3 regions of the Paenibacillus sp. KACC 21273 genome follow, and region 1 is predicted to be linked to each of the others. Evidence: a T-box and tRNA genes for the amino acid it is inferred to sense, from the RefSeq annotation. Region 1 holds a T-box; the other regions hold tRNA genes.
The links. The T-box of region 1 lies ahead of metG (methionine--tRNA ligase). A T-box ahead of a tRNA ligase gene usually reads a tRNA of that ligase, here a tRNA-Met.
Positions count from the first base shown of each region.

Region 2: it has a tRNA-Met gene. The T-box ahead of metG (methionine--tRNA ligase) is inferred to sense a tRNA for this amino acid. The anticodon was not compared.
Region 3: it has a tRNA-Met gene. The T-box ahead of metG (methionine--tRNA ligase) is inferred to sense a tRNA for this amino acid. The anticodon was not compared.

Region 1 covers NZ_CP117876.1:1,873,494-1,884,147, reverse strand. Annotated here, with positions in the region: gene PQ460_RS08525 (hypothetical protein) at 1-349, shown strand, start outside; gene PQ460_RS08520 (family 10 glycosylhydrolase) at 597-2,252, opposite strand; gene mntR (transcriptional regulator MntR) at 2,368-2,793, opposite strand; gene metG (methionine--tRNA ligase) at 2,976-4,991, opposite strand; T-box leader at 5,068-5,323, opposite strand; gene yidD (membrane protein insertion efficiency factor YidD) at 5,364-5,645, opposite strand; gene PQ460_RS08500 (Fur family transcriptional regulator) at 5,642-6,160, opposite strand; gene PQ460_RS08495 (stalk domain-containing protein) at 6,450-8,657, opposite strand; gene nagZ (beta-N-acetylhexosaminidase) at 9,019-10,641, opposite strand.
Region 2 covers NZ_CP117876.1:1,011,889-1,022,542, forward strand. Annotated here, with positions in the region: rRNA gene PQ460_RS04635 (23S ribosomal RNA) at 1-1,160, shown strand, start outside; rRNA gene rrf (5S ribosomal RNA) at 1,225-1,341, shown strand; tRNA gene PQ460_RS04645 (tRNA-Asn) at 1,394-1,469, shown strand; tRNA gene PQ460_RS04650 (tRNA-Ser) at 1,473-1,564, shown strand; tRNA gene PQ460_RS04655 (tRNA-Glu) at 1,572-1,643, shown strand; tRNA gene PQ460_RS04660 (tRNA-Val) at 1,745-1,820, shown strand; tRNA gene PQ460_RS04665 (tRNA-Met) at 1,846-1,919, shown strand; tRNA gene PQ460_RS04670 (tRNA-Asp) at 1,927-2,002, shown strand; tRNA gene PQ460_RS04675 (tRNA-Phe) at 2,099-2,174, shown strand; tRNA gene PQ460_RS04680 (tRNA-Thr) at 2,197-2,272, shown strand; tRNA gene PQ460_RS04685 (tRNA-Tyr) at 2,292-2,376, shown strand; tRNA gene PQ460_RS04690 (tRNA-Trp) at 2,384-2,457, shown strand; tRNA gene PQ460_RS04695 (tRNA-His) at 2,489-2,561, shown strand; tRNA gene PQ460_RS04700 (tRNA-Gln) at 2,570-2,644, shown strand; tRNA gene PQ460_RS04705 (tRNA-Gly) at 2,674-2,748, shown strand; tRNA gene PQ460_RS04710 (tRNA-Cys) at 2,767-2,840, shown strand; tRNA gene PQ460_RS04715 (tRNA-Arg) at 2,859-2,935, shown strand; tRNA gene PQ460_RS04720 (tRNA-Leu) at 2,992-3,071, shown strand; gene PQ460_RS04725 (hypothetical protein) at 3,588-3,917, shown strand; gene PQ460_RS04730 (PspA/IM30 family protein) at 4,188-4,859, shown strand; gene PQ460_RS04735 (PspC domain-containing protein) at 4,861-5,361, shown strand; gene PQ460_RS04740 (PspA/IM30 family protein) at 5,363-6,100, shown strand; gene liaF (cell wall-active antibiotics response protein LiaF) at 6,273-6,941, shown strand; gene PQ460_RS04750 (sensor histidine kinase) at 7,060-8,121, shown strand; gene PQ460_RS04755 (response regulator) at 8,126-8,776, shown strand; gene zwf (glucose-6-phosphate dehydrogenase) at 8,917-10,473, shown strand.
Region 3 covers NZ_CP117876.1:1,266,853-1,277,506, reverse strand. Annotated here, with positions in the region: gene PQ460_RS05990 (SpoIID/LytB domain-containing protein) at 1-352, opposite strand, end outside; gene ruvB (Holliday junction branch migration DNA helicase RuvB) at 953-1,972, opposite strand; gene ruvA (Holliday junction branch migration protein RuvA) at 2,248-2,862, opposite strand; gene ruvC (crossover junction endodeoxyribonuclease RuvC) at 2,859-3,362, opposite strand; tRNA gene PQ460_RS05970 (tRNA-Pro) at 3,876-3,949, opposite strand; tRNA gene PQ460_RS05965 (tRNA-Leu) at 3,960-4,039, opposite strand; tRNA gene PQ460_RS05960 (tRNA-Arg) at 4,055-4,131, opposite strand; tRNA gene PQ460_RS05955 (tRNA-Gly) at 4,152-4,226, opposite strand; tRNA gene PQ460_RS05950 (tRNA-Asp) at 4,280-4,355, opposite strand; tRNA gene PQ460_RS05945 (tRNA-Met) at 4,363-4,436, opposite strand; tRNA gene PQ460_RS05940 (tRNA-Val) at 4,463-4,538, opposite strand; tRNA gene PQ460_RS05935 (tRNA-Glu) at 4,551-4,622, opposite strand; tRNA gene PQ460_RS05930 (tRNA-Ser) at 4,723-4,814, opposite strand; tRNA gene PQ460_RS05925 (tRNA-Asn) at 4,818-4,893, opposite strand; rRNA gene rrf (5S ribosomal RNA) at 4,946-5,062, opposite strand; rRNA gene PQ460_RS05915 (23S ribosomal RNA) at 5,127-8,049, opposite strand; rRNA gene PQ460_RS05910 (16S ribosomal RNA) at 8,327-9,879, opposite strand; gene pheA (prephenate dehydratase) at 10,264-10,654, opposite strand, start outside.

The sequences.
Region 1 (10,654 bases):
AGCTATGTTACTGGGTGCGGTCGGGCTGTTTCTTGAAATATTCCAAATGGTGGCTTCTCCTGCAACATATAATTGGGCGAATCTTATTGTACCGATCATCTTAATTGTTGTATTGTTTTTGGTTCTGCGTTCTACTTCTGGTATGTCTGGTCGAAGTTACAATGGCCCCAAAGTCAAACCTTCTGCACGCACCATGGCTAAAATGAATGGATCACAGAAAAATAGCTACAAAACAACTTCTGCTAGACCATCTAGCAGTCATTCATCCAAACCGAAAAAGAGTTATCCTTTTCAAGTGATTCAAGGCAATAAAGGAAAAGATGATGATGAAGCTCCTAAATTTCACTAGATTAATGAATAGATTCCAGATCCGTTCAGTATAGCAATTATTATCATAAAGCTATTTATATCTATAAAAAAAGCATGACTTTTCCTTCTTACCGAGGAACAGATCATGCTTTTTTTGCTATCTAGTTATTATGTTCTCAGATTTTAATGTTCTATATTTATCGATGTTACTTTTTTAATCAAAAAAAGGGATTCTATCGCCTCAGTATCTGGCTGATAAAATCCCTTTTTTGTAATCTTATATTATCTTACAATCCCCAGTATGAACGTAATTTTGCTAATACGCCTTGCGGATTCTTTTTCAAATCTTTAGCACTGAAGAAAATGCTACCTTTGATATTGCTGTATTTCTCATTGTATTTGAGCTGGTTAATGATTTCATTAGAACTGCTCCAGCCGATTTCTGGTGTACTGATTTTGTAAAGTGCCTGACCGATATACAGATCGACACCTGTATTTTTGGTTTCATTTGCCCACCAGTCTACTACTTTATCATAACGAGCTACAGGAAGTGTCATGCTCCAGTATACTTGTGGAGCAATATAGTCGATCCAACCATTTTTGATCCATGTGCGGGTATCTGCATACGTTGTATCGTAAGCTGTTACGCCTGCTTTGGTATCTGAACCTGTAATATCTGAAGATTTGTTACGCCATACACCGAACGGGCTGATTCCGAACTTCACAGCAGGTTTGGAATTGTGAATCGATGTATTTAGTTGTTGGACAAAACTGTTGATATTGCCACGACGCCAATCCGCTTTAGTTTTGAACTTACCACTGTTGTAACTAGCATAGGTGCTATCATCGCCGAATTTGTTCGAAGCTGTTTCTGAATATGGATAGAAATAGTCATCCAAATGTACACCATCAATATCATAGTTATTCACAACTTCCATCACTGTATCAATAACCGATTGACGAGCAGCTGGAATTCCCGGGTTCAAATAATATTTATTATCGAACTTAATCACCCAGTCAGGATGTTTGAGTACTACATTGTTGCTTGCCAATTTGCTTGTATTCGCATCGGTTGTTGCGCGGAACGGGTTAAACCATGCATGGAATTCCATACCACGCTTATGAGCTTCAGCAACCATATACTCTAATGGATCATATCCAGGATCTTTGCCCTGTGTTCCGGTTAGATATTTTGACCATGGCATCAGTGAAGATTTGTACAATGCATCTCCAGCAGGACGAACCTGTACGAATACTGCATTAATCCCCATACCTTGTAGATCATCTAATAATTTTGAAAATTCTTGCTTTTGCTTGGTTGCACCGGATGTAGCCGGCCAGTCTAGATTGTAGACAGTAGAGATCCATGCACCACGAAGCCCATCTTTGGCTACGGTGCTCGTTGGAGCTTTTCCACTATTACTATTATCTGTTGTTCCTGTATTGGTAGTAGGTGGTGTAGAAGGCTTGCTACTGTTATTTTTACTACCTGTACCTTGATAGCTACTTGTTGCTAGATTTACCGTTTGGTTGGCTTGATCCCAATTAACATCAAGACCCAGACCTTCCCCGATAAAACGTAGCGGAACCATCACACGACCGTTTTTCATTTCAACCGAAGCATCTAAGCTAACCGATTTGTTATTGATCGTAGCCGTATTCTGACCAGAAGTCAGTACCAGCACTTGCTTATCGCTAGTAATCGTAACAGTACTTGTCGATTGTTTCCAGGCGATTTTGGCTTTTAAATTTTCGCTCACTAAGCGTAAAGGAACCATCGTTACATTGCTCTTGCTGGTTATGTAAGGAGCAGCATCCCCTTGTATCTGTTCTCCATCTAGCATGATCTTAATATCCGAATCTGCGGCGTGAAGTGTACTACTGATCGAAGGGACAATCATCAACATGACTAAAAATACAGCGATAAAACGAACCATTTTCATAAATTCAAACCTCCAGTAAATCGTTGCTTGGTGCTTATAACATTAGACGACTGACAGTTACCAAAGTTGCGAACAAAATAAAAGACATCTGCCAAGTGATCGACAGATGCCTGCCTTACGAGTCGCTAATCAGCTCTTTTTGTAGATTCTGTAGCGCTTCCACACGTGACGGATCACGACGGAAATATTCTAGCAATGTTTCAATTTGAGTGATCGAATTCCAACTCAGGTGATGCTCTATACCTTCTACATCTTTGTATATATAATCCGGGTTAACACCGATAACATTCAGGAAATCTTCGAGTAATTGATGGCGCTCTACAAGGCGTTTGCCCATCTTTTTCCCTTTGCTTGTCAGCACTAATCCCCGGTACTTCTCATAAATCAAATATTCATCTTTATCTAATTTTTGGATCATCTTTGTAACGGACGAAGGATGTACTTCTAACCCTTCTGCAATATCCGAGACACGCGCATATCCCTTTTGATCGATTAATTTATAAATGCGCTCTAAATAATCCTCCATACTGGGCGTTGGCATCTTGCTCCCCCTTTTTCACTACGTACTGTATTCATTTGGCAAATATTGATTCAATAATCATACATTTAATTCGCATGAGTTGGCAAGTTTTGCACGCGATTCAAACGATAGAAAGAACCTTCCATGTGTACACCATATATGCTGTTCCACGGAAGGTCTTTACTTATCTTTTGAAAATACTTTTACTTAACAATAGCACCGTTCGGCATACCGTCTGGAACCGTAGCTAGTGTCAATTGATCGCCATGAGAAGCCGCTAAAATCATACCTTTAGATTCTTCTCCGCGTAATTTCACAGGCTTAAGATTAGTGACGCAGATGACTTTGCGTCCTACTAATTCTTCCGGTGTGTAGAACTTCGCAATACCAGATACAACCTGACGTTGCTCTGTACCTAGATCCAGTTGTAATTTAAGCAGTTTGTCTGCCTTTTTAACTGGTTCAGCAGAGATCACTTGAGCTACGCGCAGTTCAACTTTGGCAAAGTCGTCAATACTGATCTCAGGCGCTTGTGACTCTTCTACTTCTACAGGTACAGAAGCTGGTGTAGTTGATGGTGTATTTTCAGTTGCTGCTGTTAATACGCCACCCATCGCTTCTACGATATAAGCTACTTCTTCTTTGCTATCTAGACGAGGGAAAATAGGTTCACCTTTAACAACAGTCGTACCTGCTGGAATCTGACCATACGTACGAATACTTTCCCAAGCGGTAAGTTCGCCTTCTGTAATGCCAAGTTGTGCCCAGATTTTTTTAGGTGCACGTGTTAAGAATGGTTGCAATAATACAGAAACGATACGCAATGTCTCTACAAGATGATACATCACCGAATCCAATTGCGGTTGATTAGCTTCGTCTTTGGCAAGTACCCATGGTTGCGTCTCATCAATATATTTATTAGTCCGACTAATCAACTGACTGATCGCTGTTAGAGCTACAGAAAATTCAAGATTTTCAAACGCATTTTCTACTTTCTCGATCGTTTGTGCAGCGATATCTTCTAATGTTCCATCCACTTCAAGTAGACGACCCGGATAAGCAGGAATAGTACCACTACAATACTTATCGACCATAGCTACCGAACGATTAAGCAAGTTACCTAGATCATTCGCCAAATCTGAATTGACACGATCGACAAAGCTCTCCGGTGTAAATGTACCATCAGAACCAAAAGGTACTTCACGTAGCAAATAATAACGCAGAGAATCTAGACCATAACGATTGATTAGAGTTACCGGATCAACCACATTTCCTTTGGACTTGGACATTTTACCGTCTTTCATTAATAACCAACCATGTCCAAATACTTTTTTAGGTAATGGTAGATCTAGCGCCATCAACATAATCGGCCAATAGATTGTATGGAAACGAACGATTTCTTTACCTACCAGGTGAATATCTGCTGGCCAGAATTTGTTGAATAATTCTGGATTATCTGTTCCATAGCCTAATGCTGTAATGTAGTTAGAAAGTGCATCGATCCATACATACACAATATGCTTAGGATCTCCTTTAACTTGTACGCCCCACTCAAACGTAGTACGGGAAACTGCCAAATCTTCAAGTCCCGGCTTGATAAAGTTATTAATCATTTCATTTTTACGAGATTCAGGTTGAATAAATTCAGGGTTATCTTGATAGTATTTTAATAGACGATCTGCATATTTGCTCATACGGAAGAAATAAGATTCTTCTTTAACTAATTCTACAGGATGTCCACTATCCGGACTTTTCCCTCCAATAATCTCGCCATCTGCATTACGCTCAATATCGACAATTTGCGTCTCTGTATAATAGGTCTCATCTGGAATACTATACCAGCCTTCGTATTCACCTTTATAAATATCACCTTGTTTGAGCAAACGATCAAAAATTTCTTGAACTACAACTTTATGGCGCTCTTCAGTGGTACGGATAAAATCGTCATACGAAATATCTAATTGATCCCACAATTTTTTGATTCCTTCTACTACACCATCAATAAATTGTTGTGGAGTCTGTCCTTTTTCTAACGCTTTACGTTCGATCTTTTGTCCATGCTCATCTGTTCCTGTAAGATAACGAACATCATATCCTCTTAGGCGTTTGTAACGAGCCATCGCATCACCGGCTACAGTTGTATATGCATGACCGATATGCAATTTGTCGCTCGGGTAATAGATTGGTGTTGTCAAATAAAAAGTAGGTTTGGCTGACATTATAATTCCTCCTTAAATATGTTGAAATTGCTATGTTCTCATTTCCATATCTGGACGCAAAAAAGCCCCCGCCCCTATATGGGACGAGAGCATAGACTCACGCGTTACCACCCAAATTCTCTACTCCTTTACAGAAGTAGACTCTTTCAGTCTTTCGCAGACTGCCCATTAACGCTGGTTCACGCTGAAGCCTTACATATGTATACGTGACATATGCTTGACTACAGTTCCTCCCGGACCATATTCGATGACGCTAACCATACCGGTTCCCAGCTACTCCGGCTCTCTGTACTGGTGCATTTTTCATCTACTTATCCATTCACAGGAAATAATATTTGATGTTATGAATATACCGAACTTCCAAATCACCTGTCAAGCATTTTGCTGTTCCTGATTAGTGACTGAAGAAGATGTATCCTTCGATTTGGCAGGCGGTACAGGGTCAAATCCTCCTGGATGAAAAGGATGACATTTCCCTATCCGTCTGGCAGCTAATCCTACACCTTTGACGACACCATGAATATCAATCGCTTCTAAAGCATACTGAGAACAAGTCGGATAAAAGCGACATGTTGGTGGTTTGAGTGGTGAAATGAATTTGCGATACACATGGATCGGCGCCTGAACCGCACGACGACTCAATTTGCGCTTCACTGGCTTTTACCTGCAGGCTCATGATTATCATATTCATGAGACATCAATTTAGATGGTTTGAGATGTAGAGTGGGACCTTCTTTGCCATCTCCAGCACCCATTTCTTGACGACAATCTTTACAATATCCGAACACTTCAAATTTGTGTTTGACCACTTCAAATTGTTCAGGCATATCTGTCATATCCATCGGGCAAAAAGCAATCGGATACGTTTTTTCACATTGTAAGCAGATCATATGATGGTGATGATGGTCTTGACTACAATGACTTTTAAATTTGACACCATCTTCAAAAACGATCTGTTCTAACACACCTAGCTCCTGCATCACACGCAAATTGCGGTAGACCGTATCAAAGCTAAGCCCACTGTACTTTTTACCCATATAGTCATATACATCTTTAGCGGTCAGATAACCGGGAGCTTCTGCAAATAAACGTGCTAATGTGCGACGTTGATCTGTAATTCGCAACCCTTGTGCTGACATCGTATCGATGATTTGTTCTGTCGACAGCATGAGTTATTCCTCCTGTCCTAATCTATCTTTTATCGTTTACATGAATTATTGTATTATTCGTAATAATAACTATTATACAACATAACGGTGTGCGATGCGTAATTATTCGTCAAAAGTTTATGGCGATTACGTTACTAATTAAAGCTTATCGGAACATCATTACACATTTCTCCATCATGCCTTATTTGAACACAATCGTCAATTGATTCTAGTAAAAGTTAATGATTATATCAAAACAAGCAAAAAAGCCCGAATCAGTAAAACTGATCCGGGCTTTTTGATAAAACGATTATTGTTTTTTAGCTGGCAATTGTGTGAATAACAAGTTGACTGGCAAGTTACTACCAGGCGCTGCTGTAAACCACAATTCTACTGCTTCTGTATCTAATGTTCCTGTACGATAAAGCACAACATTATCATTCGCTGTTGTTGCTGCACCGCTATTTTTGATTGCTGTGATTGCTCCATTTACATACATGTAACCAGAGTAACGACCACCACGAGCATTAAAGGAAATCATTGTATTAGGTGCAACCATATCTAACTTGATTTTGTATAACACACCGAAGTTACCTGCGTTAGAAGCTTCAGTCATTGACAATGGATCTGTACCCATTAAGTTAGGATCACTATTGTTGTCTCCGATAGGCATACGAACTGTTGTGTTACCGATCAAGTCAGCTACATGAATATTACGTACAGCATTGTCATACGTACCACGGTTATGAATACCATCGCGGTCCAATTTAGGTTCTGTAGCAAGTGCAGCGATAGGATCTTGATTTTCATCAATCATCATCACTGTGTATTGTACGTTAGAATCACTTACTAGATCGCCGAATAATGAAATAACGGTATCGTTCTTCATTGCGTTAGCACTTAGTTGATTAAAGATAACTTGGCTTTGTCCTGGTTGTAGAACAACAGATTGAGCATCTGCTCCACTTTGCATAGATTCAAAGTAACGTTTTACAGAAACTTTACCCACTGCTGTAGCATAAGGATTAGGTCCTCCAAAACCAACAGCTTGAATGTTAAGTGTAGCTGGTGTAGCGTTCGGGTTCGTTGCTACCACGTACATTTTTTTGCTACTACCTGTTTCATTCAAATGATGCACCATAAAGCGTGTTGCACCTGTAGCAGATTCTTGATATACGATACCTTTAGTTAAAACACGTTCAGGGCTGTTACTACGAATCAGACGACTTGGATCATCAGTGACTTGAGCATTTGTTACTGTTGCCCATGTTGGAATCAATGAACCGTTAAAGTCGAAAGAATCTCCAGTTGGTGTAAATAGCGGATAGAAATCTTCTGCTGTATACAATGTTTGATCTGTTACATTGATCGTTTTGCTATATGTGCCTGTTGCACCATGTTTATCGGTTACTGTTAATGTAATCGTCTGTGGACCTGGTGTAAAGAATGCTAATTGCTTATTATCCCATTTTGTTAAATCTGGGTTAATTGCATTTTCATCATCTGTACTCATATCCGTATAAGTTACCAATTCACCCATGCGATATGTTTCTTGGTTCGTATTAAACATCGCTACTGGCGGTTGGTTAGGAGGAAGTACGTTGATCGTAACCGTGTACGGATCACTCCATTGACCGGATGAATCCATTACAGAATACGTGATCACATGAGGACCTGCTTCTGCAAAAATGTCTTCGCGTCCTGTCCATGTTTCATTAGCGATAGGACTGCCATCAGAAGTGGTAGATTTTGTTTTGTATGTTACCAATGTTTGACCTGCATAAATAGCAGTAGGTGAAACAGTAAAGGAAGCTGTTGGTTTGACAACTAGATCTAATACCACTAATTTACCTTGTACAGTATAAGGAATATTTAATGCTTGAGTGATCGAAGTCAAAGGAACCATAAATACATTTTTTTGTTGAAAAGCTGGGCCTTTCATCAAAGTGCTCACACCATTTACAGTGTAGTACTTACTGTCTGTTTTGAAGCGTAATTCTTTACCATCTTTTTGCATAATGGTTTCTTTGGTCTTAGCATCATATGTAAGCTTCAGACCGACACGGGTCACAAGTGCGCGAACCGATACGTAAGATACTCCACTTTTCACAGCCATAGGTTGATCTGAAAAGTATAATTTACCATCTTGATAAATCTGGTTAGAGTTCATCATAAAAATCACTTTGTTAGGTCCAGCAGAATACACATCAGTCACCACAGTAGGTGTTGTCGGTGTAGTTACTGGAGGTGTAACTGTAGTAGGTGGTGTTGTCGGAACAGTGGGTACTGTACCAGCAGGATCTGTCGTCGGATCAGTCACTGCGTTAGGATCTGTAACTGCATTAGGATCAGTTACTGTAGTATCGTCTCCTACAGCACCTTGAGTATCATTGTATACATCTTGTACGATACTGCTATCCACATCGCCTTCAGCAGCGTGAACTTGTGCTCCTGGAACAGTCGCAACAGTCTGAGCTACAGCGAGTAATGCAATTAGTAACGTCTTCTTGAATTTCATTATTAGGCTCCTTCTCATAGCAATTTACTGTCTTGTACATCTAAAAACATTGGTCTTTCCCCCGAATTGGCACATTAATAAGACGCACCAAACGTTAAAAAGTTTCTCTGTTGTTGAAGAAACCTTACAACATGCGTATCTGTTCACACTTCAGCCACATCTATCACAACGAAAAATCACATAAAAAACAGCCTTATCCATCAGCGATGAATAGACTGTTTTTGACTACATGATGTGCTCAGAAAACGTCATTAGTTATACTTTACCACAAATAAATCCAATAACCTATTTTGACGATAGATATTACCTATCAGCTATAGATAGAACCATATCCTAGGCACAAAATAAACGATATCACGTTCTATAATTGAATCCGATATTGGTCGTTTAAGCTAACGGGTAGCTTGCCAAGTGCTGGCTTCACTCCTGCGATTACAGCGGCTAATGCTTCTACAGCATACTTTCGATTTTCATAACTACATATATACGTCTTGATCTCAGGTAGATCATTTATATCATAAGGATTACGTACAGAAGCTACGATCAATGCTGTATCTGGTAGCAAAGATAACTGACGAGCTAGTTTTGCCTGTCCAAGAGGTAACAGTCCTGATGATGTATACGCAGCAAAAATCACTTTAGGATAATGAATAGCTTGCTCTAACACCTGCTGGATCTCTTCCGGTTCTGGTCTAGAATCGATAATAATCTGCGTAGCATTAATGCCATAACTACGAAGCGCTTGAGCAAAGCTGATATCATGCCCTGTTGGTTCATCGACTTCTGTTAGACGTGTTACCTGTGGCCAGATCACTAATACCTGATCGTTTTCTTGTAAAGGCAATTGCCCTTCATCTTTGACAAGTGTAATACTTCGTTCTGCAATATCACGTAAAATCGGTTCGATCGTTGACGGCTCTAACCGCTCTGTCCACTCTTCTATCGGGTAAGGTTCTGCATTCATTTGATGTTTGGCTTTGAGCGCAAGTATACGTTCGACCGAAGCATCAATTTGTGCTTCAGATAGATGACCTTGTTGAACAGCTTCTTTGATTGCTTCAATCGCAGCGATCTGATGCTCTAGTGTATGACTAACCAGTAAAAGATCGGCTCCTGCTTGCGCCGCCATCACTGTTGCCTGTGGAATCGGAAAATGCTTCGCAATCGCATGCATTTCCAGACAATCGGTTACGATTAATCCGTCAAAACCCATTTCAGTCCGAAGCAGATCAGTCAATACTTTACGTGATAAAGTTGCTGGAATCGACTCTGGTTCAAACGCTGGAAAAATCACATGTGCAGACATAATCATATCTACCCCTGCTTGTATAGCTGCCCGAAAAGGAAGTAATTCTATCTGTTCCAAACGAGCTTTGTCATGAGGCACCGAAGCCAAGCCGTAATGCGAATCAACTTCTGTATCTCCATGCCCGGGAAAATGTTTGGCTGTAGCGGCTACCTTTTCTTGTTGAATCGCTTGAATGGCAGCCGCTCCATGAATCGCTACCACTTCTGGTTTCTCTGAATAGGAACGTACACCAATAACCGGATTACGCGGGTTATTATTCACATCTACACATGGAGCAAAATTAACATTGATTCCAAGTGTGCGTAGTTCGCGTGCACTTATCGCTGAAGCCGCAGAGGTCAGCCTTACATCATTTACAGCTCCTAATGTCATATTGCCTGGAATCAGGCTCATCTCGTCTTGGTCAATTCGGCTCACCATTCCTCCTTCTTGATCGATTGCTATCAATAATGGAGGTAATCCTTGCCTGTGAGCAATCTGCTGCAATCCTGCTGAAAGGTCTGTAATCTGACGAGCTTTTCCTATATTACGGCGAAAATAAATCACTCCACCTACATGATATTTCTCTATCAATTCAGTAATATGTTCATTCGGTACATTTGTATGAAATCCACATACAAACAATTGTCCGATTTTCTGGTCTAAGGTCAGGTCTGATAATTGAATAGTGTTCATATGTATCCCCCTT
Region 2 (10,654 bases), 860 kb from region 1:
GTGTGAATAGCACGAGGGGGCCGCAGTGAAAAGGCCCAAGCGACTGTTTAGCAAAAACACAGGTCTGTGCGAAGCCGCAAGGCGAAGTATACGGGCTGACGCCTGCCCGGTGCTGGAAGGTTAAGGGGAGTGGTTAGCGCAAGCGAAGCTATGAACCGAAGCCCCAGTAAACGGCGGCCGTAACTATAACGGTCCTAAGGTAGCGAAATTCCTTGTCAGGTAAATTCTGACCCGCACGAATGGCGTAACGATTTGGGCGCTGTCTCAACGAGAGATCCGGTGAAATTTTAATACCTGTGAAGATGCAGGTTACCCGCGACAAGACGGAAAGACCCCATGGAGCTTTACTGCAACTTGATATTGAACTGGGGTGCGATTTGTACAGGATAGGTGGGAGCCGTAGACATCGGAGCGCAAGCTTCGTTGAGGCGCCGTTGGGATACCACCCTGATCGCATTTGAGTTCTAACCTCGTACCGTGATCCGGTACAGGGACCGTGTCAGGTGGGCAGTTTGACTGGGGCGGTCGCCTCCTAAAGTGTAACGGAGGCGCCCTAAGGTTCCCTCAGAATGGTTGGAAATCATTCGAAGAGTGTAAAGGCATAAGGGAGCTTGACTGCGAGACAGACACGTCGAGCAGGGACGAAAGTCGGGCTTAGTGATCCGGTGGTACCGCATGGAAGGGCCATCGCTCAACGGATAAAAGCTACCCTGGGGATAACAGGCTTATCTCCCCCAAGAGTCCACATCGACGGGGAGGTTTGGCACCTCGATGTCGGCTCATCGCATCCTGGGGCTGAAGTAGGTCCCAAGGGTTGGGCTGTTCGCCCATTAAAGCGGTACGCGAGCTGGGTTCAGAACGTCGTGAGACAGTTCGGTCCCTATCTGTCGTGGGCGTAGGAAATTTGAGAGGAGCTGTCCTTAGTACGAGAGGACCGGGATGGACGCACCGCTGGTGTACCAGTTGTTCCGCCAGGAGCATCGCTGGGTAGCTACGTGCGGAAGGGATAAGCGCTGAAAGCATCTAAGCGTGAAGCCCCCCTCAAGATGAGATTTCCCAGTATGTAAGACCCCTTGTAGACGACGAGGTCAATAGGTTGGGGGTGGAAGTGCCGCAAGGCATGGAGCTGACCAATACTAATCGGTCGAGGGCTTATCCAATAAAGCTAACACGCGATGTTTTTCGTTTTCGGATTCAGTTTTCAGGGAGCAACACACCTGCCCGTTTGGTAATGATGGCGGAGGGGTTCCACACGTACCCATCCCGAACACGACCGTTAAGCCCTCCAGCGCCGATGGTACTTGGACCGCAGGGTCCTGGGAGAGTAGGACGTTGCCAAGCAAAGCAAGACGATTGACCGTTTCGAGGAGAGATCCGGCGAAGCGGTGACTATTCCCTGATAGCTCAGTTGGTAGAGCACTCGACTGTTAATCGAGTTGTCACAGGTTCGAGTCCTGTTCGGGGAGCCATATGGAGAGGTGTCCGAGTTGGCCGAAGGAGCACGATTGGAAATCGTGTAGGCGTCACAAGCGTCTCGAGGGTTCGAATCCCTCTCTCTCCGCCACAAGTAAGGCCCGTTGGTCAAGTGGTTAAGACACCTCCCTTTCACGGAGGTAACAGGGGTTCGAGTCCCCTACGGGTCATATCTTTTCTTTCATTACATTGTTAAGTTTAGTAACATTGCTTATAAAAATAACTTGACAATGCTAATCAAAAAATGATATAATATGTTTTGTGTCACAATGGAGGTTTAGCTCAGCTGGGAGAGCATCTGCCTTACAAGCAGAGGGTCGGCGGTTCGATCCCGTCAACCTCCACCATAGAATACTATAGTAAGAACAATGACGCGGGGTGGAGCAGTCCGGTAGCTCGTCGGGCTCATAACCCGAAGGTCACAGGTTCAAATCCTGTCCCCGCAATTAATCTGGAACCGTGGTGTAGGGGTTAACATGCCTGCCTGTCACGCAGGAGATCGCGGGTTCAAATCCCGTCGGTTCCGCCATTAATTGCTTTATAAAAGTATCAACTCACTACATTAATAGATGGTTATCATCGTGATTGAGTAGAAGAGTCGACACACAGCAATACATTAGACTACGGCTCGGTAGCTCAGTCGGTAGAGCAGAGGACTGAAAATCCTCGTGTCGGCGGTTCGATTCCGTCCCGAGCCACCATTTAGCTTAATGTATAACACTTGCCGGTGTAGCTCAGTTGGTAGAGCAACTGACTTGTAATCAGTAGGTCGGGGGTTCAAATCCTCTCGCCGGCACCATCTTTTTTTTATTTATTGTGGAGGCTTAGCGAAGTGGCCAAACGCAGCAGACTGTAAATCTGTTCTCTCCGAGTTCGGTGGTTCGAATCCATCAGCCTCCACCAGTTTTGAAGGGGCATAGTTTAAAGGTAGAACAACGGTCTCCAAAACCGTTAGTGTGGGTTCAATTCCTGCTGCCCCTGCCAATATAACATTAATGATTTATTTTATAGCATGGCGATCGTGGCGAAGGGGTTAACGCACCGGACTGTGACTCCGGCATTCGTGGGTTCAAGTCCCATCGGTCGCCCTTTTTATTGGGGATTAGCCAAGCGGTAAGGCAACGGACTTTGACTCCGTCATGCATAGGTTCAAATCCTATATCCCCAGCCATTATTTACTTTTACTTAAATGATATGTAAGCGGACGTGGCTCAGCGGTAGAGCATCGCCTTGCCAAGGCGAGGGTCGTGGGTTCGATTCCCATCGTCCGCTCCAAATTTTACAATATAATATGGCGCCATAGCCAAGTGGTAAGGCACAGCTCTGCAAAAGCTCTATCCCCAGTTCGAATCTGGGTGGCGCCTCCAGTTATTTTTTAAATTCTTGCGCCCTTAGCTCAGCTGGATAGAGCGTTTGACTACGAATCAAAAGGCCAGGAGTTCGAATCTCTTAGGGCGCGCCATTTTAGCTCTTATGTTTTAAATGGAAGTACCAAAAAAATAGCATTATTTTTACTTAGCCGGTGTGGCGGAATTGGCAGACGCGCGCGACTCAAAATCGTGAGGGAAACCGTGGGGGTTCGAGTCCCTTCACCGGCATACACATGAAAAGCACTAGATCAAATGATCTAGTGCTTTTTTTATTTGCTTTTTTAGAATCACACAGCATACTTGTTCAGTATGTAGTATGTAGTATGTAGTATGTAGTATGTAGTATGTAGTATGTAGTATGTAGTATGTAGTATGTAGTATGTAGTATGTAGTATGTAGTATGTAGTATGTAGTATGTAGTATGTAGTATGTAGTATGTAGTATGTAGTATGTAGTATGTAGTATGTACTTAAATTGAATATATATAAGTTAATCGGATAATTCACAAGGGCTCCCCGTCTAAGGTCTAGGATAAAAAACCACCTGTAGTCCATTTTGCAGAATACAATTCTACTTTACAATGTGTATATAAGGCAAAGACAACATTTGCTACAACCAGATAGGAAAGTAAAAAGGTACTTGCTTTACAATCTTAAAGTATTGTTATCTGGCTAAAGATCAACATCTAAGAAGTGTATACCGAAAATGATGAATACCAATAACGAGGTAAAGGAGGTGGAACATTTGCGCATAAATCGTAAAAGTATAGCTGCTTTTGCATTAATTTTCATCGGTGTGTTGATGGTTTTTGGCAAATTTTTACCCGAAGTACATAGTCTACTCAGTTATCTGATAGGACTATTATTCCCAGTCGCATTACTTGTACTTGGATATTATGCTTTACAAAGCGGACATCGATTTTTAGGAATTGCATTATCCGTTATAGGTGCGTGTATCCTATTTGCTAAATTGTCTTGGATTATCGGGCCTGCTATTGGAATCGCATTAATATGGTGGGGTTATTCATTACTAAAAAATCGTCATCATCAACAAGAACAGAATAGAATGTTCTAAACAGATCATATTCTTTATGTAAATCACTTCTTATTGTTGATGTACAGGCTGTGAATGGGTAACATTCTAATAAAGCGATTTATATTGTACGATATAAAGATAATAAGATGTTATTACGAAATATTGTAAGTTATTTTTGAAAAAAGTAGTAAAATATTAGTAATAGTTGATTTCATCTGTTATTCATACTTGTTCGATATGATGCAATACGATATAGATGAATATCAAAAAAGATCACTTGTGATCAAGCAAGGGAGGGAGCAATTATTCATGAACGTTTTTAAACGTGTACGTGATATTACGGTGGCTACTTTAAATGAAAGATTAGAACAGAGTCAAGATCCTGTGAGAATGATTGATCAATTTCTTTTAGATACACGACGTGCTATTACAGAAGCTGAACAATTGCAGCATCATGTGACTCAACATACACGTCAGTTAAAACAACATGTAGATCAGGCATCTGCGATGCGTCAAAAGCGCGAAGAACAAGCGATGTTAGCTCTACAGGCTGAAGAAGAAGATTTGGCTCGTATGGCTTTGCAAGAAAAAGTGATGTATGAAGAAAAAGAAAATCAGTATTCTGAATTGTTGGATCAAAATACAGAAGCTTTGCGAGAAGTACAGGCTCAATTAAATACATTAAAATCAGAGTACCAAGCAGTCTATAGCAAACGTGAGTATTATTATGCTCGTATGGAGACTCTTCGTTTGCAACAACAGATGAATCGTCGTTTTGGTAATGCGGTACAAAGCACACCACAAGCATTTGGACGATTAGAAGATCGCATTTCTGATTGGGAGATTGAAGCCAAAGCATTACGGGATTTGCGAAATGGTGATTCTTATTCTTCTGGTTCAGGCACAACGAATGGTGTGTCGTTAGATGAGGAATTGGAACGGTTAAGACGTAAGCTTGATGCAGATCGTAAGGAGGAGTAATATGCGTCCGAAGTTATATCGTTCAAATCATGATCGGATTTTGACGGGACTTAGTGGCGGTCTAGCTGAATATTTTCAGATTAATCCTACGTTGTTGCGGGTTCTGTTAATATTAAGTATTCCTTTTACCGGAACAACGACAGTGTTGATCTATATTATTGCAGCACTGATTGTACCTAAACAACCGCCAGTATATCGTCCTTTTGAACAAAGTCCTTTTCATGAAGAATATCAAGAAGATCGTTATGGTCCGCGTCAAAGTTATGGCGGATACTGGGGTACTTCACAAAATGCGTATGAACCTAATACGTATGATGCTCCACAAAAAAGCAATTCTCGTTATTTTGGGAAAAACCGCCCTCCACAACAAGCTCCAGATCAGACATCCAAATCAAATGGTGATCTTGATTCGATGATGGAAGGTATTGAAAATAAAGCTTTACGTAAAGAAGTAGAACAATTAAGAAAAAAAGTCGCTCAATATGAGAAGGGAGATTTATAATATGGGAGTTTTTAAAAGATTGAAAGATATGACTAAGGCATCGGTGAATGATTTACTAGATAAGGTAGAAGATCCAATTGTAATGTTAAATCAATATCTGCGTGATATGGAAGCAGAAATTCATCAAGCAGAGGTTACTGTAGCTAAACAAATGGCAAATGAACGTCGTATGAAACAACGTTTTGATGAAGCTGCACGTGTAGGTATGCAACGTGAAAGCCAAGCAACCGCTGCACTTAAAAATGGTCAAGAAGAAGTGGCTCGTAAATTGCTAGAAGAAAAGTTGTATTTTGATCAAAAATTCACTGAGTATTCTGAAATGCACAGCCAAGCTAAAGAGCAAGTGACAGATATGATGAACCAATTGCATGAAATGAAAGACGAGTTCTACAAAATGCGTAACAAACGTAATGAATTGGTTTCTCGTGCTCAAATGGCAAAAGCGAAAAAACAAATGGCTCAAGTAAGTTCTGTAAATTCAATTGATAAAGGCGGCGCTTCGCTTGGATTTAACCGCATGGAAGAGAAAATCATGCAAATGGAAGCAGAAGCAGATGTAATGCGTGCTCCTTACCGTTCTGGTTATGGATCAAGCCCGTATGTGAGTGCAGAAGATGCAGAAAAACAACTTAGAGTGGATGAGCAATTGAATTTGCTGAAAAGTAAATTAGCACCTAAAACGATTGAATCTAATCCATCTGAAGGTCCATCTCTTTCTAAAGAAGATACACAATATTAATTTGTTCTTTTGAGCAGACTAAGTGCTCATAGATGTTATATAGCTATTCATAGATGTAAATCATAGTTATTAAAATGACAATATGATATGCTAGAACAGGCGAAGCCATACAGCGTATGTGTCATCATGCGGGTATGGCTTTTCTATTATTAGCAGTAAAGGAGGTGCGGTTATGGGAAGAAAAAGAAAAATATTTGCAGTGTTATTAATTGCGATTGGCTTGCAGGTGCTTTTGGGTGTATCATTTGGCTTTTTTACGGTTGCCGCACTTCTTTTGTTGCTAATTGGAATTATGCGTTTACGTAGTGGAGCGATGAGACAAGGGTATATTTTCGGCGGAATAGGATTAGGGTTATTGTTGTTAGATCATTTGATGATTGTGGTCGGGGTTACTTTGATATCGCTAGGATGGTTTTATGTACATGCTAATAAAGTCCATCGGGGACAACCATATCGTTTGAAACAAGGATTTATCACAAATATGCGTTATGATCGTGAACCGTGGATGATGCAAAGTTCTAGTTCATGGCATGCTATCGGAGATATTGATTGTGATCTGTCGCTGGCTATGCCTGATGAATCGGAGACTGTTCTTTATTTTCAAGGAATATTAGGAGATCTGGACTTTTCGATACCAGAAGATTATGGTGTAGAAATTGAAGCTTATTTATTGTTTGGTCAGATTGGCTGTGAATCGAATGGATATCCTATAGCAGAACGGCAACAAGGAGTGCAGAATCGATTGCAATGGAAATCAGCTAATTATGCTACCAGTAAACAAAAAGTGAAGTTGGTTATTTCGTATATTGCAGGAGATTTAAATATTCGATTATCCTCGTAATCTGTTTATGCAAAAGTAGACTTTTACAGCAGTAGCAGTAGGCTATTTCTATCAAGCTAATGAATGGATAAAAGGTACTAAATTTTTAAAAAGTCAGAAAAGCAGGAGGACTTGATACGTGAAAAAAAGAAAACCTGCTGACTTGATTGTCCGCAGTATGAGTGAAGGGGTTTTACTGTCCTTCTTATTACTGGTTATTATTATTTATGTACTATATACCTCTGGTCATTTGAAAATAGATTTATCCTGGCCTTCTTTATTACAGACTGGTGCAGCGTTATTGGTACCGGTTATTGTTGTAGGTGCATTATATGGTTTATATCATGCGCTTAGGCTCAAAATGCGTCTGGATAAATTACGGGATACGTTATTGATGTGGGAAAAAGGCAATTGGTCGCAAGCGGCTCCTCAATGGGGAAATGATGAATGGTCACGACTGGGTGAGCAAATTGATCGCATCGGTAAAAAGTGGGAAGATCAGATTAGTAGTCTGCAACGTTTATCTACTAACAATGCACAATTGGCAGAACAGGCTAGAATTACAGCTATTATCGAAGAACGTCAGCGTTTAGCGCGAGAATTGCATGATGCAGTCTCTCAGCAGTTGTTTGCGATTTCGATGACAGCGACAGCGATAGGACGTACTTTTGATAGTAATCCAGCCCGTGCTAAGCGTCAGGTTGAATTAATAGAAGAAATGTCATCTGTTGCACAATCGGAAATGAGAGCGCTACTATTGCATCTTCGCCCTGTATATCTAGAAGGGAAGCGTCTGTCTCAGGGGTTACGGGAATTAATTCGCGAATTGCAAGCCAAAATCCCGATGGAAATTACTTTGGATATGGATGATGATCTGCGGTTGTTAAAAGGAGTAGAAAATCATATTTTCCGTATTGTACAGGAGTCTTTATCAAATACACTACGTCATGCCAAAGCCGAGCGGATGGAGATTCGGATCGTGCAAAAGGTAGATTCTGTACGGGTAACTTTGAAAGATGATGGAATCGGATTTGAATTAAACGAAACCAAACAAGCTTCTTACGGCTTATCTACAATGAAGGAACGAACAAATGAACTCGGAGGCACTATTCAATACATAACTGCTCCTGGAAAAGGAACACGTATAGAGATTGTGATTCCGATTGTGACTTTAAATACGGAAGAAAGCAGGTGGGGATAATACAATGGAAAACGATGAGCAATTGATCAAAGTATTATTAGTCGACGATCATGAGATGGTTCGTATTGGACTTGCGGCTGTACTAGACACAGAAGATGGTATTGAAGTGGTGGGTGAAGCAAGTAACGGAGAAGAAGGTATTCGTCTTGCGCAAGAATACAAACCGGATGTCATTCTAATGGATCTTGTGATGGAAGGTATGGACGGTATCGAAACAACAAGACGTGTATTGCAGATCAATTCTGATTGTAAAGTGATTGTACTGACAAGTTATTTGGATGATGAAAAAATGTATCCTGTGATCGAAGCAGGTGCTTTTAGTTATTTGCTTAAAACATCCCGTGCTAGTGAAATAGCAGATGCTATTCGAGCTGCTGCTAGAGGACAATCAGTGCTGGAATCACAAGTGGCTTCTAAAATGATGAGTCGCTTTCGTGAGCCACTTGAACGTGCACTTCATGAAGAATTAACAGATCGTGAAATGGATGTCCTTCGCTTACTAGCACAAGGTAAATCCAATCAAGATATTGCAGATGAATTAATTATCGGTATCAAAACGGTCAAATTCCATGTAACAAATTTGCTAGCCAAGTTAGGTGTAGAAGATCGTACACAGGCTGCAATTTATGCGTATAAAAACGGATTAGCCGAGTGATACACTATTTGCGTACAGATATCAAATTTATTTGCAAAAGATATAAGTACTTCTTATAGTGGTCAGATAGCGATAGATAGGGTAATTATGGTAGAATACGTTTACCACATTACAGATTTTACATAGAAAGTTGAGGAGCTATGACTGGAAAACAAAATCTTGAGACATTGCAGACACCAAGTGCGGTATTTTTCATTTTTGGAGCAACCGGGGATTTGGCAAGACGTAAATTGTTTCCTGCTATTTATAGTTTGTATCGTGAAGGTAAACTTGCAGAGGATTTTGCAGTCATTGGTGTAGCGCGTCGACCGCGTACCAATGAAGAATTTCGGGAAGATCTCCATCAGTCTATCATAGAGTTTTGTCGCTACAAGATCGGAGCCGAAGAAGATTGGACTCGATTTGCAGAACATTTTGAATATAAATCGTTAGATATTAACAATGTCGCCGGTTTCCAAGAGTTAAGAGAACAAACAGAAGTGATTGAGAATAAGTACGGTATCCCAGGCAACCGATTCTTTTTCTTAGCACTTGCACCTGAACTATTTGGCAGTGTATCGCTTAACCTTCGTGCAGGTGGCATGATGGATGGTACAGGCTGGAATCGTCTGGTGATTGAGAAGCCTTTCGGATATGATCTGGAATCTGCACGCAAACTTAATGCAGAGATCAATGAAGTGTTTGAAGAAGATGAAATTTATCGGATTGACCACTATTTAGGTAAAGAAATGGTGCAAAATATCGAAGTGATTCGATTTGCGAATGCTTTCTTTGAACCATTGTGGAACAATCAGCATATTTCAAATATTCAGATTACGCTTAGTGAAACGGTCGGAGTCGAAGAACGTGGTGGATATTATGATCATTCCGGTGCATTGCGTGATATGGGACAGAACCATATGTTGCAAATGTTAGCGATGATCGCGATGGAACCGCCAAGTCGTCTATTACCTGAAGATATTCATGATGAAAAGGTAAAAGTGCTTCGCTCTCTTCGGGCATATATGACACCAGAAGAAGTGGATCAAAATGTAGTACGTGGTCAATATACAGCAGGTGAATCTAAAGGTAAAACATTACCTGGATATCGTGAAGAAGACAAAGTAGATCCTGCTTCTAATACAGAAACGTATTTTGCAGCACGATTATTTGTAGATAATTTCCGCTGGTCAGGTGTACCTTTCTATATTCGTACTGGTAAACGTCTACCTGTGAAAACAACGGAGATTATTGTTGAATTCAAGCGGACACCAACAAATGTATATCTTGGACAGCGTCATAATCTAGAGCCGAATCTATTGGTTATTCGTGTCAATCCAATGGAAGGTATTTATATCAAAATCAATGCTAAAAAACCAGGTTCTGATTCTGAAATTCAACCACTTGCGATGGATTTCTGTCAAAGTTGTATGATCGGAATCAACTCGCCAGAAGCGTATGAAAGCTTGATCGAAGATGCAGCCCAAGGAGATTCGACATACTTTACCCGTTGGGATGAAGTATCTGCGGCTTGGAGCTTTATCGATCATATTGCGGATGCATGGGCACAGAACCCTACAGATGTAAAACCATATCCTGCTGGTTCTTGGGGACCCGATGCAACTCATCTATTGCTTCAGCAAGATGGATATCATTGGTGGCCTGTGAATGGTCAAGATGAAGATGATGTGATTTGGCAAATGGGAAGTAGCAATTAACGCTGATGTTTATCTAGTTTTGCTATATGTGTAAGTAAGTCGTTTCCTTTACTGCTATTCGGCAGTGAGGAAGCGGCTTTTTTGTTTTGAAGTATGTTAGAAAGAGAGACTTTGATAAAAGATAAAAGATAAAAGATAAAAGATAAAAGATAAAAGATAAAAGATAAACATCGGGGATATC
Region 3 (10,654 bases), 610 kb from region 1:
TCCCTGCCGCCGCTGTAGCGAAATCAGCCGTTTCCAATACTTTCACCCGATAGCCATCAATACCAAAGCTGGCTTGATTGCCAATAGATAACCAAGAATCAACTACTCCATTATTCGATTGACCTACACTAAGACTCCCTGCTGATTTCACATTAACTACAGGGACTATTGAAGAATATGTATTTCCCACATCTAAAAATAGCCCTACACGCACTTTTTCATTATCAACAGATGGTGTTGCTGCATAAGAAGATTGAGGCAATGTTCCTGCTAAAAGTATCACTACAGGCAAAAGCCATAATGTTTGCTTCCATTTTTTCAACGTTGTATTTACATTTGTAGTCACATTCATTCACTTGTTCCTTTCTTGAGTCCATACTTATACATCGACACTCTTATCCATTATACGCATAAGTAGTCCAAATGACTTGGTTTGCACCGAAATTCTCTCAAAATCCTTGCGACTGGTCATACTCAAGTCCTTTTATTCAAAATGTTTTAATATTCAAATCCTCTATTTCCTAGTCCTGTCTTTCTCCGTCTATACTTGTTGTAAATTATATCTATATTACTACAATACATATTTAAAATTGCTCTATTTAACTTACAACACTCAACACTCAACACTCAACACTCAACACTCAACACTCAACACTCAACACTCAACACTCAACACTCAACACTCAACACTCAACACTCAACACTCAACACTCAACACTCAACACTCAACACTCAACACTCAACACTCAACACTCAACACTCAACACTCAACACTCAACACTCAACACTCAACACTCAACACTCAACACTCAACACTCAACACTCAACACTCAACACTCCAAAATTATACGGATAGCTGAACAGTAAGCAACTTCTTTGAGCGCAAAAAAAGACTGACTATTTATAGCATCTTGCTCTCTACAAATAACCAGCCTTTTCTATTCATTCAATTTTATGCTTTTCCATTCAAATGATCGGGCATAGGTATCCCCAAATAATCATAAGCCATAGGCGTAACAATACGTCCTCGTGGAGTACGTTGTAGGAATCCTAACTGAAGCAGATAGGGTTCATATACATCTTCAATCGTTTGACCTTCTTCACCGATAGTGGCAGCGATAGTATCCAACCCTACAGGACCACCGCGGAAATTATGAATCATCGCTTGCAGTACTTTATGATCAATCTGATCCAATCCTCGCGGATCGACTTGTAACATATCCAATGCTTCGTCTGCAATCTCAGGTGTGATAATCCCATCACCACGTACCTGTGCATAATCCCGTACACGTTTGAGTAGACGGTTAGCAATACGAGGTGTTCCTCTACCACGAAGTGCAATCTCGTCTGCTGCATCGCCTACAATATCAATACCAAGTATCTCTGATCCTCGGCTTACAATAAAGGAAAGTTCATCGACTGTGTATAATTCCAGCCGACTCACAACTCCAAATCGATCACGCAAAGGAGCAGATAACAAACCTGCACGTGTTGTTGCACCAATCAATGTAAATGGCGGCAAGTCCAAACGTACTGAACGAGCACTAGGTCCTTTACCAATCATAATATCAAGCGCCGAATCTTCCATAGCCGGATACAAGACTTCTTCTACAGACCGATGTAATCGATGAATCTCATCAATAAACAATACATCCCCATCTTGCAGATTAGTCAGCAAAGCCGCCAGATCACCAGGACGCTCAATAGCAGGCCCTGAAGTTGTTCTTAAGTTGACACCAAGCTCATTAGCAATAATGTTAGCAAGTGTAGTTTTACCTAACCCTGGGGGGCCATATAAAAGAACATGATCCAACGCCTCGCCTCTCAACTTAGCAGCTTCAATATAAATTTTCATATTTTCTTTAATCCGAGTTTGCCCGATATATTCTGAAAGGTAACGGGGACGTAGACTCAGTTCCACCGCTTGGTCTTCCATCATCAAGTTAGCAGATATGATGCGGTCATCCGTCATCTTTATTCGCTCCCCTTCATCTGTTCTACCTGTCTTTTTAAAATTTCATTACCACTATCTTTAAATATACCATAGCTATTCTAATATAAATATTTAGCACAAGATAAGTTCATAGATTGCCGTTTTTTAAAATAGTATCCATTGATCTCAATTACTATACTATTCATCATATATGCAAAATAGAAATAAGCTTTCACCTTCATTAGCTTTGTTCCAAATATACCAAAATAGATCGAATTTCTATTATTCCGATGTATTTTAGCATAGTAATGAGATTAGCCAGTATACAACATTTTTAATGCTCTCTTCATAACATCATCGGCTGTATCGTCAGGGAATACTTCGTGTTTCAACGTTTGCCAGATTCGATCCAATTCGGTATCCGTATACCCCAGAGCTTTCAATCCATCACGTACTTCAGGCCATACTTCTCCAGAAGTAGTGCTAGTCGTTGGTGGAGCAAATAATCCTGTAGCAATAATAGAATCACCAATACCACCCAATTTATCTTTCAAATCCAGAATCATACGTTGTGCAGTCTTTTTACCGATCCCAGGCAATTTGGTCAAAAACGTAATATTTTCTTGATAAATAGCAGTAACAACCCCTTCAGGGCTACCACCACTTAGAATACCAAGAGCTACACGTGGACCAATACCAGATACTTCAATCAATTTGCGAAATAATTTCTGTTCATCACGTGTAGGGAATCCAAATAATTGAATTGCATCTTCACGTACATGATGATGAATATAAATGGTGACTTCACCGGTCTCTTTCATCCATGCATAAGGGTTAGGGCAAAATACGCGATACCCGATTCCTTGCATATCTACAACCACATATTCATTTTCTAAATGCACTATCGGCCCGCGCAAAAAATCAATCATTTTTTCAATACCTCATTTATCTTCGAATTTAGCACATAAGAATGAGCATGACATACAGCCACAGCTAATGCATCAGCGACATCATCAGGTTTCGGAATTTTTTGCAAATTCAAAAACATTCGAATCATTTCTTGAACTTGCCTTTTTTCAGCTTTACCATACCCTACAACAGCTTGTTTTACTTGCATTGGTGTATATTCTGCAATAGGCAAACCCTTTTGTTTAGCTGCTAAGATCATCACACCACGCGCCTGACTCACAGACATCGCATTAGTTACGTTACGGTTAAAAAATAGTTTTTCAAAAGCAACCGTATCTGGTTGATACTTCTCAATTAATTGTACAGTACCTTCATATACATGCAATAATCTATCTTCATCAGGTGTATGAGCTTCTGTCTGAATACAACCATATTGAACTGGAGTCAACTTGCTTCCATTTTTATCTATAAACCCAAAACCAACAATCGCAATTCCGGGGTCAATTCCCATTACACGCAAATCGATCTCTCCCTTGTTCTATTACATAAATATTAATACTCTTTTTATAAATAAAATAGTAATCATAATGAATACATATATTCTGTTTTCCAAATAAATAAAATGAGTTCTTACTGATGATAGAGAGTAATTTATTATAGGGCTTACTACTACTCATCATCTTAATCATATATTCAAGTAAAGCTAAATAGGCGAACATATGTATCTCTTTCATTTCATTATAGCAAATATAAATCCACTTGAGTTAATAAAATAACAAAATTTCATTTCAATAAAATCTATTCCATTTCAAAGCTAGGTTAAGTTATTCTTATTAAAATCATAACTATAAATATGTACGTATAATTCATCTATATCAGTAGATGTAAGTCGATACAGTAGATGTAAGTCGATACAGTAGATGCTATAGCAAGCTTTATATTATTCTTATAACTATTTATCATAAGTAAATTAAAACAAATATAAATGAACATAAAAAAACCATTGATCATTACGATCAATGGTTTTTTAGTATCGGGACGACACGATTTGAACATGCGACCCCCTGGACCCAAACCAGGTGCTCTACCAAGCTGAGCTACGTCCCGATAAATAATATGCCGGTGAAGGGACTCGAACCCCCACGGTTTCCCTCACGATTTTGAGTCGCGCGCGTCTGCCAATTCCGCCACACCGGCCAATCAAGATAAAAATGGCGCGCCCTAAGAGATTCGAACTCCTGGCCTTTTGATTCGTAGTCAAACGCTCTATCCAGCTGAGCTAAGGGCGCATATAAAATTTAGAAAATATTGGAGCGGACGATGGGAATCGAACCCACGACCCTCGCCTTGGCAAGGCGATGCTCTACCGCTGAGCCACGTCCGCAGTATAATATGAATTACAAAGTCTATGATCGAACCAATTTCTTTAAAAGAAAATGGCGGAACCGACGGGATTTGAACCCGCGATCTCCTGCGTGACAGGCAGGCATGTTAACCCCTACACCACGGTTCCAGATTAATTGCGGGGACAGGATTTGAACCTGTGACCTTCGGGTTATGAGCCCGACGAGCTACCGGACTGCTCCACCCCGCGTCATTAACACTTACTATAAAATTCTATGGTGGAGATTGACGGGATCGAACCGCCGACCCTCTGCTTGTAAGGCAGATGCTCTCCCAGCTGAGCTAAATCTCCAAAGAAGTAATATGACCCGTAGGGGACTCGAACCCCTGTTACCTCCGTGAAAGGGAGGTGTCTTAACCACTTGACCAACGGGCCACAATAAAACCGATACTTTACATACTAACATCTTATTACTTTTAGAACAAGTCCATTTACAACTAATATTCTAGGCTAGTGGCTGTAATAAAACGGCCTCTGGCGGAGAGAGAGGGATTCGAACCCTCGAGACGCTTGTGACGCCTACACGATTTCCAATCGTGCTCCTTCGGCCAACTCGGACACCTCTCCATATGGCTCCCCGAACAGGACTCGAACCTGTGACAACTCGATTAACAGTCGAGTGCTCTACCAACTGAGCTATCAGGGAATAGTCACCGCTTCGCCGGATCTCTCCTCGAAACGGTCAATCGTCTTGCTTCGCTTGGCAACGTCCTACTCTCCCAGGACCCTGCGGTCCAAGTACCATCGGCGCTGGAGGGCTTAACGGTCGTGTTCGGGATGGGTACGTGTGGAACCCCTCCGCCATCATTACCAAACAGGCAGGTGTGTTGCTCCCTGAAAACTGAATCCGAAAACGAAAAACATCGCGTGTTAGCTTATTTGGATAAGCCCTCGACCGATTAGTATTGGTCAGCTCCATGCCTTGCGGCACTTCCACCCCCAACCTATTGACCTCGTCGTCTACAAGGGGTCTTACATACTGGGAAATCTCATCTTGAGGGGGGCTTCACGCTTAGATGCTTTCAGCGCTTATCCCTTCCGCACGTAGCTACCCAGCGATGCTCCTGGCGGAACAACTGGTACACCAGCGGTGCGTCCATCCCGGTCCTCTCGTACTAAGGACAGCTCCTCTCAAATTTCCTACGCCCACGACAGATAGGGACCGAACTGTCTCACGACGTTCTGAACCCAGCTCGCGTACCGCTTTAATGGGCGAACAGCCCAACCCTTGGGACCTACTTCAGCCCCAGGATGCGATGAGCCGACATCGAGGTGCCAAACCTCCCCGTCGATGTGGACTCTTGGGGGAGATAAGCCTGTTATCCCCAGGGTAGCTTTTATCCGTTGAGCGATGGCCCTTCCATGCGGTACCACCGGATCACTAAGCCCGACTTTCGTCCCTGCTCGACGTGTCTGTCTCGCAGTCAAGCTCCCTTATGCCTTTACACTCTTCGAATGATTTCCAACCATTCTGAGGGAACCTTAGGGCGCCTCCGTTACACTTTAGGAGGCGACCGCCCCAGTCAAACTGCCCACCTGACACGGTCCCTGTACCGGATCACGGTACGAGGTTAGAACTCAAATGCGATCAGGGTGGTATCCCAACGGCGCCTCAACCGAAGCTTGCGCTCCGATGTCTACGGCTCCCACCTATCCTGTACAAATCGCACCCCAGTTCAATATCAAGTTGCAGTAAAGCTCCATGGGGTCTTTCCGTCTTGTCGCGGGTAACCTGCATCTTCACAGGTATTAAAATTTCACCGGATCTCTCGTTGAGACAGCGCCCAAATCGTTACGCCATTCGTGCGGGTCAGAATTTACCTGACAAGGAATTTCGCTACCTTAGGACCGTTATAGTTACGGCCGCCGTTTACTGGGGCTTCGGTTCATAGCTTCGCTTGCGCTAACCACTCCCCTTAACCTTCCAGCACCGGGCAGGCGTCAGCCCGTATACTTCGCCTTGCGGCTTCGCACAGACCTGTGTTTTTGCTAAACAGTCGCTTGGGCCTTTTCACTGCGGCCCCCTCGTGCTATTCACACTACCGGGGCACCCCTTCTCCCGAAGTTACGGGGTCATTTTGCCGAGTTCCTTAACGAGAGTTCTTCCGCGCGCCTTAGAATTCTCTTCTCACCCACCTGTGTCGGTTTACGGTACGGGCACCTGCTTCCTGGCTAGAGACTTTTCTTGGCAGTGTGAAATCATGACCTTCGCTACTACAATTTTCGCTCCTCATCACAGCCTGGCCTTGCGGTATGCGGATTTGCCTACATACCAGCCTCACTGCTTGAACGGACATCCATCAGTCCGCGTCACTATCCTCCTGCGTCATCCCATTGCTCATAACGGCTTTCGGTGGTACAGGAATTTCAACCTGTTGTCCGTCGACTACGCCTTTCGGCCTCGCCTTAGGTCCCGACTTACCCTGAGAGGACGAGCCTTCCTCAGGAATCCTTGGGTTTTCGGCGGATCAGATTCTCACTGATCTTTTCGTTACTCATACCGGCATTCTCACTTGAATGAGGTCCAGCGCTCCTTGCGGTACACCTTCAATCTTCATTCAACGCTCCCCTACCCCTGATACAACGTATCAAGCCATAGCTTCGGTGGTGTGTTTAGCCCCGTTACATTTTCGGCGCAAAGTCACTCGACCAGTGAGCTATTACGCACTCTTTCAATGGTGGCTGCTTCTAAGCCAACATCCTGGTTGTCTGTGCAACTTCACATCCTTTCCCACTTAACACACACTTGGGGACCTTAGCTGATGGTCTGGGCTGTTTCCCTTTCGACAATGGATCTTAGCACTCACTGTCTGACTCCCGGAATAAAGTCTGTGGCATTCGGAGTTTGACTGAACTTGGTAACCCTTGCGGGCCCCGCATCCAATCAGTGCTCTACCTCCACGACTCACCTTCCGAGGCTAGCCCTAAAGCTATTTCGGGGAGAACCAGCTATCTCCAGGTTCGATTGGAATTTCTCCGCTACCCCCACCTCATCCCCGCACTTTTCAACGTGCGTGGGTTCGGGCCTCCAGTACGTGTTACCGTACCTTCACCCTGGACAGGGGTAGATCACCTGGTTTCGGGTCTACGTCCACGTACTCAGTCGCCCTATTCAGACTCGCTTTCGCTGCGGCTCCGGCTTTTCACCTTAACCTTGCACGGGAACGTAACTCGCCGGTTCATTCTACAAAAGGCACGCCATCACCCAGTAATAGGGCTCTGACTTTTTGTAAGCACACGGTTTCAGGTTCTATTTCACTCCCCTTCCGGGGTCCTTTTCACCTTTCCCTCACGGTACTGCTTCACTATCGGTCGCTAGGGAGTATTTAGCCTTACCAGATGGTCCTGGCAGATTCATACGGGGTTTCACGTGCCCCGCACTACTCGGGATCCGTCTCGGAGAGAGCATCATTTCATCTACAGGGCTTTCACCTTTTTTAGCGGGCCTTTCCAGACCTCTTCAACTACGATACTCCTTTGTAACTCCAAAGAGACGTCCCACAACCCCAACAAGCAAGCTCATTGGTTTGGGCTGTTCCGCGTTCGCTCGCCGCTACTGACGGAATCACTCTTGTTTTCTGTTCCTGAGGGTACTTAGATGTTTCAGTTCCCCTCGTCTGCCTCTGCACACCCTATGTATTCAGGTGTGAGTAACTGGAGATGAATCCAGTTAGGTTTCCCCATTCGGACATCCCCGGATCACAGCTTGCTTACAGCTCCCCGAGGCCTTATCGTTGTTCGCCACGTCCTTCATCGGCTCCTAGCGCCTAGGCATCCACCGTGTGCTCTTAGTAGCTTAACCTAAGTGTTTCTATAAATAGAAACGGTGTATTTCAATTTCTCGCCTACCACTGTTTGCACAGTTTGTAGAGAAGAAACCTTCTAAAACGCGATGTTTCGTTTTCGGTATCCAGTTTTCAAGGATCAACAGTCTGAAAGAGGTTTACTCTTTCAAAACTGAACAACGAGTGAGTGTGTCACCACTTGGATGACCACAGATCCACCGGAGTGTTCTGCGTTTGTCTTTCCCGAAAGAAAGACGTTCGAATGTTTCCGTTACAGGAAACGATTCTCCATAGAAAGGAGGTGATCCAGCCGCACCTTCCGATACGGCTACCTTGTTACGACTTCACCCCAATCATCTACCCCACCTTCGGCGGCTGGCTCCTTGCGGTTACCCCACCGACTTCGGGTGTTGCAAACTCTCGTGGTGTGACGGGCGGTGTGTACAAGACCCGGGAACGTATTCACCGCGGCATGCTGATCCGCGATTACTAGCAATTCCGACTTCATGCAGGCGAGTTGCAGCCTGCAATCCGAACTGAGACCGGCTTTTAAGGATTGGCTCCATCTTGCGATATTGCTTCCCGTTGTACCGGCCATTGTAGTACGTGTGTAGCCCAAGTCATAAGGGGCATGATGATTTGACGTCATCCCCACCTTCCTCCGGTTTGTCACCGGCAGTCTGCTTAGAGTGCCCACCATGATGTGCTGGCAACTAAGCATAAGGGTTGCGCTCGTTGCGGGACTTAACCCAACATCTCACGACACGAGCTGACGACAACCATGCACCACCTGTCTCCTTTGTCCCGAAGGAAAAGACTATCTCTAGTCCGGTCAAAGGGATGTCAAGACTTGGTAAGGTTCTTCGCGTTGCTTCGAATTAAACCACATACTCCACTGCTTGTGCGGGTCCCCGTCAATTCCTTTGAGTTTCAGTCTTGCGACCGTACTCCCCAGGCGGAATGCTTAATGTGTTAACTTCGGCACCAAGGGTATCGAAACCCCTAACACCTAGCATTCATCGTTTACGGCGTGGACTACCAGGGTATCTAATCCTGTTTGCTCCCCACGCTTTCGCGCCTCAGCGTCAGTTACAGCCCAGAAAGTCGCCTTCGCCACTGGTGTTCCTCCACATCTCTACGCATTTCACCGCTACACGTGGAATTCCACTTTCCTCTTCTGTACTCAAGCTCTCCAGTTTCCAGTGCGACCCAAGGTTGAGCCTTGGGCTGTGACACCGGACTTAAAAAGCCGCCTGCGCGCGCTTTACGCCCAATAATTCCGGACAACGCTTGCCCCCTACGTATTACCGCGGCTGCTGGCACGTAGTTAGCCGGGGCTTTCTTCTCAGGTACCGTCACTCCGGGTTCAGTTACTAACCCGGACGTTCTTCCCTGGCAACAGAGCTTTACGATCCGAAAACCTTCATCACTCACGCGGCGTTGCTCCGTCAGACTTGCGTCCATTGCGGAAGATTCCCTACTGCTGCCTCCCGTAGGAGTCTGGGCCGTGTCTCAGTCCCAGTGTGGCCGATCACCCTCTCAGGTCGGCTACGCATCGTCGCCTTGGTGAGCCGTTACCTCACCAACTAGCTAATGCGCCGCAGGCCCATCCTCAAGTGACAGATTGCTCCGTCTTTCCAGATTCGTTCAGGCGAACAAATCATGTATTCGGTATTAGCTACCGTTTCCGATAGTTGTCCCAAGCTTGAGGGCAGGTTGCCTACGTGTTACTCACCCGTCCGCCGCTAAGAATAAAAGAAGCAAGCTTCCTTCATTCTCCGCTCGACTTGCATGTATTAGGCACGCCGCCAGCGTTCGTCCTGAGCCAGGATCAAACTCTCCATAAAGTGTTTGACTTGCTCAATTGAAACTGGCGAGAACCGAAGTTCTCTATTTTGTAAAGGTCGGCTAAGACCTTTGTTTACTCACTCGTTGTTCAGTTTTCAAAGATCAAACATTTCGTTTTTCGTTGTCAGTGTTTCTCGGTGACAACTTTTATATCATATCATGTTTTCAACCACTTGGCAAGCACTTTTTTTGAAGTGTTTTTTCAAGTTGTTTTTGTATGATGTGTTGCTTGTGTTGTCGTTCGTTCGTGACAACTTTTATAATATATCATGGTTGAATTTATTTAGCAAGCATTATTTTGGAATTATTTTTAAAAGCTAAAATAGCATACCTTAAAGGTATATCTATACCCTAAGGTATGCTATTCATTTAGATTAACTATACTACTTGGATACGAGGTTGTATTCAAAGCAAGGATACGAACCTAGTACTCTCACCTGACAACCTAGAGCTATAATTTCCTCTATCGCTGCTGTTAATAAAATTGAATCTTGAGGCGCTAGTACATCCAAATAGAAATAGTAGCTTCCTAACTTCTTCTTGGTTGGACGAGATTCGATGCGTGATAGATTTAACTTTCTCCAGGAGAACGTAGCTAGTACCTGATGGAGTGCTCCTGCAAAATCTTCAGATAGGGTGACTAATATACTTGTTTTGGTATGATCTGCTGCTCGCTCAATATGAACAGGTTGTTGTCCGATCAAAACAAATCGTGTGTAGTTGTTATCATGGTCTGTCACTCGATCGGCTAGTATATCAAGATTATATCGAAGT